3 regions of the Cytobacillus sp. FSL R5-0569 genome follow, and region 3 is predicted to be linked to each of the others. Evidence: a T-box and tRNA genes for the amino acid it is inferred to sense, from the RefSeq annotation. Region 3 holds a T-box; the other regions hold tRNA genes.

Region 1 (2,171 bases), 2.1 Mb from region 3:
TACTTCCATATAAGCGGGTGAAGGGAATCGAACCCTCATCATCAGCTTGGAAGGCTGAGGTTTTACCACTAAACTACACCCGCAAATACCGGTGGTCGGGGTCGAACCGACACTCCGTGATGGAACACGATTTTGAGTCGTGCGCGTCTGCCAATTCCGCCACACCGGCAAATATTCTTTTATTTAATTATGGTGCCGAGGACCGGAATCGAACCGGTACGGTAGTCACCTACCGCAGGATTTTAAGTCCTGTGCGTCTGCCAGTTCCGCCACCCCGGCATGAGGTGTATAAAAATGAGTGAATATGTATTGGAGGCGGCAACCGGATTTGAACCGGTGGTGAAGGTTTTGCAGACCTCTGCCTTACCACTTGGCTATGCCGCCATCAATATAAATAACTACTTGGAGCGGAAGACGGGATTCGAACCCGCGACCCTCACCTTGGCAAGGTGATGTTCTACCACTGAACTACTTCCGCAGATCTGGCTGGGCTAGCAGGGTTCGAACCTGCGAATGACGGAATCAAAATCCGTTGCCTTACCACTTGGCTATAGCCCATTTGTATATTCTATGCATGAAAGCAAAAAATGTGAATTTAAAATAATGGGGCGGCTGATGGGAATCGAACCCACGAATGTCGGAACCACAATCCGATGCGTTAACCACTTCGCCACAACCGCCATAATTGGCAGGGGTAGTAGGAATCGAACCCACATCAAAGGTTTTGGAGACCTTCGTTTTACCATTAAACTATACCCCTAGATGGTGGAGGGGGGCAGATTCGAACTGCCGAACCCGAAGGAGCGGATTTACAGTCCGCCGCGTTTAGCCACTTCGCTACCCCTCCATAAAAAACAATGCCGGCCAGAGGACTTGAACCCCCAACCTACTGATTACAAGTCAGTTGCTCTACCAATTGAGCTAGGCCGGCAAATGGTGGCTCAGGACGGAATCGAACCGCCGACACAAGGATTTTCAGTCCTTTGCTCTACCGACTGAGCTACTGAGCCAAAACTTATACGTTTTGCAATACGTTTTACAATATGTTTTAAATTAATTTGTGTGAATTTATGTAGTGGCGGTCCGGACGGGACTCGAACCCGCGACCTCCTGCGTGACAGGCAGGCATTCTAACCAACTGAACTACCGGACCAAATTGCGGGGGCAGGATTTGAACCTGCGACCTTCGGGTTATGAGCCCGACGAGCTACCGGACTGCTCCACCCCGCGATAATATGAATGGTGGAGGATGACGGGATCGAACCGCCGACCCTCTGCTTGTAAGGCAGATGCTCTCCCAGCTGAGCTAATCCTCCAAAATGGTGACCCCTACGGGATTCGAACCCGTGTTACCGCCGTGAAAGGGCGGTGTCTTAACCGCTTGACCAAGGGGCCAATTTATATGTTTAATGGCGGAGAGCAAGGGATTTGAACCCTTGAGACGGCTATAAACCGCCTACACGATTTCCAATCGTGCTCCTTCGGCCAGCTCGGACAGCTCTCCATTGGCTCCGCAGGTAGGATTCGAACCTACGACCGTTCGGTTAACAGCCGAATGCTCTACCACTGAGCTACTGCGGAATAATTTAATAGTATGTATGCCCGGCAACTTCCTACTCTCACAAGGGGACAGCCCCTAACTACCATCGGCGCTTTAGAAGCTTAACTTCCGTGTTCGGTATGGGAACGGGTGTGACCTTCTCGCTATCGCCACCGGACTTTTTAAAGACATATATTATTATAACGTCTTTAATAAAATTTTCAAGAGAAATTTTAAATCATTCTCTGAAAACTAGGTAATGTTGAAGAAGATTGTTTTGAGTAATCGCCTGAATGCGTGCTGACGCGACTACTTACGTAGTGCTGTCTAGCTGCGGCGGCTTGAAGCCGCCCGCATTTCGTATTGTCCAGCTACAGCGCCTAGGTAGGCGCTTTCGCTTTTCGTTTTTGGTTAAGTCCTCGATCGATTAGTATTAGTCAGCTGCATGTGTCGCCACACTTCCACCTCTAACCTATCAACCTGATCATCTTTCAGGGATCTTACTAGCTTGCGCTATGGGAAATCTCATCTCGAGGGGGGCTTCATGCTTAGATGCTTTCAGCACTTATCCCTTCCGCACATAGCTACCCAGCGATGCCTTTGGCAAGACAACTGGTACACCAGCGGTGCG
Region 2 (2,171 bases), 240 kb from region 3:
GGAAGTAGTTCAGTGGTAGAACATCACCTTGCCAAGGTGAGGGTCGCGGGTTCGAATCCCGTCTTCCGCTCCAATATGTGCCGGGGTGGCGGAACTGGCAGACGCACAGGACTTAAAATCCTGCGGTAGGTGACTACCGTACCGGTTCGATTCCGGTCCTCGGCACCATTCTTTTTAAAATTAAGCGCCCGTAGCTCAATTGGATAGAGCGTTTGACTACGGATCAAAAGGTTAGGGGTTCGACTCCTCTCGGGCGCGTTTTGTATCGGGAAGTAGCTCAGCTTGGTAGAGCACTTGGTTTGGGACCAAGGGGTCGCAGGTTCGAATCCTGTCTTCCCGACCACTAGATATACATATATATTTTTAGGGGCCTTAGCTCAGCTGGGAGAGCGCCTGCTTTGCACGCAGGAGGTCAGCGGTTCGATCCCGCTAGGCTCCACCAATTAATTTTATACAATATATTCTATGGCGGTGTAGCTCAGCTGGCTAGAGCGTACGGTTCATACCCGTGAGGTCGGGGGTTCGATCCCCTCCGCCGCTACCATAGATAGAATGATGGACCTTTAGCTCAGCTGGTTAGAGCAGACGGCTCATAACCGTCCGGTCGTAGGTTCGAGTCCTACAAGGTCCACCATTATTCGGAGGAATACCCAAGTCTGGCTGAAGGGATCGGTCTTGAAAACCGACAGGGGTGTTAAAGCCCGCGGGGGTTCGAATCCCTCTTCCTCCGCCATTCATATTATTATCGCGGGGTGGAGCAGTCCGGTAGCTCGTCGGGCTCATAACCCGAAGGTCGCAGGTTCAAATCCTGCCCCCGCAATCTGGTCCGGTAGTTCAGTTGGTTAGAATGCCTGCCTGTCACGCAGGAGGTCGCGGGTTCGAGTCCCGTCCGGACCGCCATTTACATATTTATTATTTTGGCTCAGTAGCTCAGTCGGTAGAGCAAAGGACTGAAAATCCTTGTGTCGGCGGTTCGATTCCGTCCTGAGCCATCTTTTATGGCGGTTGTGGCGAAGTGGTTAACGCATCGGATTGTGGTTCCGACATTCGTGGGTTCGATTCCCATCAGCCGCCCCATTGCGGGTGTAGTTTAGTGGTAAAACCTCAGCCTTCCAAGCTGATGATGAGGGTTCGATTCCCTTCACCCGCTTAAATAGGGGCCTATAGCTCAGCTGGTTAGAGCGCACGCCTGATAAGCGTGAGGTCGATGGTTCGAGTCCATTTAGGCCCACCATTTATATTATTCCGCAGTAGCTCAGTGGTAGAGCATTCGGCTGTTAACCGAACGGTCGTAGGTTCGAATCCTACCTGCGGAGCCATATGGAGAAGTACTCAAGTGGCTGAAGAGGCGCCCCTGCTAAGGGTGTAGGTCGGGCAACCGGCGCGAGGGTTCAAATCCCTCCTTCTCCGCCAGTTGGCCCCTTGGTCAAGCGGTTAAGACACCGCCCTTTCACGGCGGTAACACGGGTTCGAATCCCGTAGGGGTCATAAAAAAGAAGCTGTCAACATAAGTTGACAGCTTCTTTTTTATGTGGCTAACACTTTTTGGATGTTATATTATCTGTCATTAGATGTCAAAATAATTTGAAAAATAACAAGGGATTTTTATACTTAAGACGAATTATTTAAGAAAGAGTAATGTAATACAAGGAGTGGAATGAATTAAGATGAATACAACTGCATACCCCACTGAATTCGAAATGCACTTGTTTCATGAAGGAAGCTTATTTATGGCATACGAACTGTTTGGATCACACCGTCATAAAGAAGGAGATAATTGGGTTACTTCCTTTACTATCTATGCTCCACATGCCACCTCAATATCATTAGTTGGTTCTTTTAATCATTGGAATGGCGAAGGTTTTTCATTAGATAAAGTAAATAAAGAGGGGATATGGAGAATTCAGCTAGATGGAGATTTAACAGGAGAAATTTATAAATATGCAATTAAGAACAAGGATGAACAAACTTTTTTAAAGGCTGATCCTTTTGCTTTTTGTTCAGAATTACGGCCTAGTACTGCTTCGATTGTTTATTCCTTAGAAGGTTACAAATGGAAGGACCAAGGCTGGCAAAAGGAAAAACAACAAAGGAAAGCATTTTCAGAACCTATGATGATATATGAGATGCACTTAGGTACATGGAAAAAGAGGAATGGCCTTTTATTGACA
Region 3 (2,171 bases):
AAACCTGTATATTTTTTAGAATCAAATCCTGCCATTTCAAGGACATTTGGGTGTACCATTCCTGCACCTAAGATCTCAATCCAACCGGTTTTTTTACATACATTACAGCCTTTTCCAGAACAAATCATACAAGAAATATCCATTTCTACAGATGGCTCAGTAAATGGGAAGAAACTTGGACGAAGGCGAATTTCTCTCTCTTCACCAAACATTTTTTTCGCAAATACTTCTAGCGTACCCTTTAAGTCTGTCATTCGAATATTTTCATCTATCACAAGTCCTTCAATTTGCATAAATTGATGAGAGTGAGTCGCATCATCATTATCACGACGGAATACTTTTCCTGGACAAATGATTTTCACTGGACCTTTCCCCTCATGCTTTTCCATCGTTCTAGCTTGCACAGGCGAAGTATGTGTGCGTAATAAAATATCCTCTGTAATATAGAATGAATCTTGCATATCACGTGCAGGGTGACCTTTTGGTAAGTTCAATGCTTCAAAATTATAATAATCCTTCTCCACTTCTGGTCCTTCCGCTACGGTATAGCCCATTCCAATGAATAAGTCCTCAATTTCTTCAACAACCCTTGTTAATGAATGATGATTACCGGTATGTACAGGACGACCTGGTAATGTCACATCAATCGTTTCTGCAGCAAGCTTAGCTTGAATTTGCGCTTCTTCTAACTGCACTTGTTTTGCCGTTATTCCTTGCGTAATTTGATCACGCACTTCATTTGCTAATGCACCCATTTTCGGACGTTCTTCTGCAGAAAGTTTCCCCATTCCTTTTAGTACTTCTGTGATCGGGCCTTTCTTACCTAAATAAGCAACGCGGATATCATTTAATTCTTTTAAATCCATTGCCGCAGAAACCTTCTCTAACGCTTCTGCTTGCAATTCTTTTAAACGCTCTTGCATCTTGAAACTCCTCCTTTTAATACTTTTTTGACAAAATAAAAAACCTTATCCCATGAAAGGGACGAGGTTTGGAATCGCGGTACCACCCTTTTTAATACAACAATAAAAAACATGCTATATTCGCTTCATTTCGATAACGGCAAAAAGCCGGTGCATCTTTACATCGAAAATATTCGATGGTCCCGATGTCTGCTCAAGAGCTGAAATTTCGAGTAAGTCGCTCATAAAAATGCTTTCAGTCTCAGGCATTTTCTCCCTATTATGAACAAAACATACTTTACTTTGTCTCTATCATAGCTTTTAATTATTTCATTTTGCTATTTATTATATTACATTATGAGTCGACATTCAAATTGTTCTCACGATTTTTTTACTCATTATTCGTTTCTCAAATAATATAGCAATATACCTGCTGCTACAGCTACATTTAAGGACTCACTCTTACCGTATAAAGGAATATACAGATTGGCTGTAGTTTGTGTAAGTAACTCTTTATTTACACCGTTCCCTTCATTACCAACGAGCAATGCAAATTCATCCAGTGGAGCAAAGCTTTGATATTCTTTGCCTCCTTCTAATGCTGTACCGTATACAGGAATATTATTTTCCTTTAACTCCTTCATCCATACATCCAACTTGCCATGGATAATTGGTAGATGGAAGTGACTACCTTGAGCAGAACGTAAAACCTTTGGATTATAAGGGTCCACTGTGCTGTGACCGATGATAACCGCATCCATGCCAGCCGCATCAGCTGTACGAATCATTGTTCCTAAGTTTCCGGGATCTTGCACTTCATCTAATAGTAATAATTTCTTCAAACCAAGCGAATCGAAAGACCTCTCTTCTTCTTGATAACATACAGCCACAATTCCTTGCGGTGTTTGTGTATCAGTTAAGTCTCCAATCACATGTGGCGGTAGGATATAAACGGAACAGTTTCCTACATTCCAGCTTTTTGGTATATCCTTTTCCTCACTAATCATTAACTCTTTTACACGATTTTCTTTTAATGCTTCTTCAACAAGATGAAATCCTTCAACAAGAAAAGTACCTGTTATATCTCTTTCTTTCCTTTTGAGAAGCTTTTTCCACTGCTTCACCTGTGGATTTTTTGCTGATTGTATGTACTTCATTTTTTCGCTCCTTCAATAAAACACGTGCCATTAATATTTCATTATACCGAAAAACACATACATAATAAATCTTAAATGAGAAACCCTATAATCGTAACGAATTCTAACGAAG

The links. The T-box of region 3 lies ahead of pheS (phenylalanine--tRNA ligase subunit alpha). A T-box ahead of a tRNA ligase gene usually reads a tRNA of that ligase, here a tRNA-Phe.
Region 1: it encodes a tRNA-Phe, which carries the amino acid that the T-box ahead of pheS (phenylalanine--tRNA ligase subunit alpha) is inferred to sense. The anticodon was not compared.
Region 2: it encodes a tRNA-Phe, which carries the amino acid that the T-box ahead of pheS (phenylalanine--tRNA ligase subunit alpha) is inferred to sense. The anticodon was not compared.

What each region holds. Positions count from the first base shown of each region.
Region 1 is NZ_JBBOWW010000001.1:1,388,352-1,390,522, reverse strand. Features, by position in the region: tRNA gene MKX78_RS07260 (tRNA-Gly) at 13-83, opposite strand; tRNA gene MKX78_RS07255 (tRNA-Leu) at 87-169, opposite strand; tRNA gene MKX78_RS07250 (tRNA-Leu) at 191-279, opposite strand; tRNA gene MKX78_RS07245 (tRNA-Cys) at 311-384, opposite strand; tRNA gene MKX78_RS07240 (tRNA-Gly) at 404-478, opposite strand; tRNA gene MKX78_RS07235 (tRNA-Gln) at 484-558, opposite strand; tRNA gene MKX78_RS07230 (tRNA-His) at 605-680, opposite strand; tRNA gene MKX78_RS07225 (tRNA-Trp) at 687-760, opposite strand; tRNA gene MKX78_RS07220 (tRNA-Tyr) at 764-847, opposite strand; tRNA gene MKX78_RS07215 (tRNA-Thr) at 859-931, opposite strand; tRNA gene MKX78_RS07210 (tRNA-Phe) at 935-1,010, opposite strand; tRNA gene MKX78_RS07205 (tRNA-Asp) at 1,077-1,153, opposite strand; tRNA gene MKX78_RS07200 (tRNA-Met) at 1,157-1,230, opposite strand; tRNA gene MKX78_RS07195 (tRNA-Val) at 1,241-1,316, opposite strand; tRNA gene MKX78_RS07190 (tRNA-Glu) at 1,321-1,395, opposite strand; tRNA gene MKX78_RS07185 (tRNA-Ser) at 1,411-1,504, opposite strand; tRNA gene MKX78_RS07180 (tRNA-Asn) at 1,507-1,581, opposite strand; rRNA gene rrf (5S ribosomal RNA) at 1,601-1,718, opposite strand; rRNA gene MKX78_RS07170 (23S ribosomal RNA) at 1,948-2,171, opposite strand, start outside.
Region 2 is NZ_JBBOWW010000001.1:3,682,882-3,685,052, reverse strand. Features, by position in the region: tRNA gene MKX78_RS18630 (tRNA-Gly) at 1-73, shown strand, start outside; tRNA gene MKX78_RS18625 (tRNA-Leu) at 80-168, shown strand; tRNA gene MKX78_RS18620 (tRNA-Arg) at 185-258, shown strand; tRNA gene MKX78_RS18615 (tRNA-Pro) at 267-343, shown strand; tRNA gene MKX78_RS18610 (tRNA-Ala) at 367-442, shown strand; tRNA gene MKX78_RS18605 (tRNA-Met) at 468-544, shown strand; tRNA gene MKX78_RS18600 (tRNA-Ile) at 558-634, shown strand; tRNA gene MKX78_RS18595 (tRNA-Ser) at 641-733, shown strand; tRNA gene MKX78_RS18590 (tRNA-Met) at 747-820, shown strand; tRNA gene MKX78_RS18585 (tRNA-Asp) at 824-900, shown strand; tRNA gene MKX78_RS18580 (tRNA-Phe) at 920-992, shown strand; tRNA gene MKX78_RS18575 (tRNA-His) at 1,002-1,077, shown strand; tRNA gene MKX78_RS18570 (tRNA-Gly) at 1,080-1,150, shown strand; tRNA gene MKX78_RS18565 (tRNA-Ile) at 1,158-1,234, shown strand; tRNA gene MKX78_RS18560 (tRNA-Asn) at 1,245-1,319, shown strand; tRNA gene MKX78_RS18555 (tRNA-Ser) at 1,323-1,413, shown strand; tRNA gene MKX78_RS18550 (tRNA-Glu) at 1,417-1,488, shown strand; gene glgB (1,4-alpha-glucan branching enzyme) at 1,668-2,171, shown strand, end outside.
Region 3 is NZ_JBBOWW010000001.1:3,445,750-3,447,920, forward strand. Features, by position in the region: gene pheS (phenylalanine--tRNA ligase subunit alpha) at 1-923, opposite strand, end outside; T-box leader at 978-1,227, opposite strand; gene MKX78_RS17435 (TrmH family RNA methyltransferase) at 1,301-2,059, opposite strand.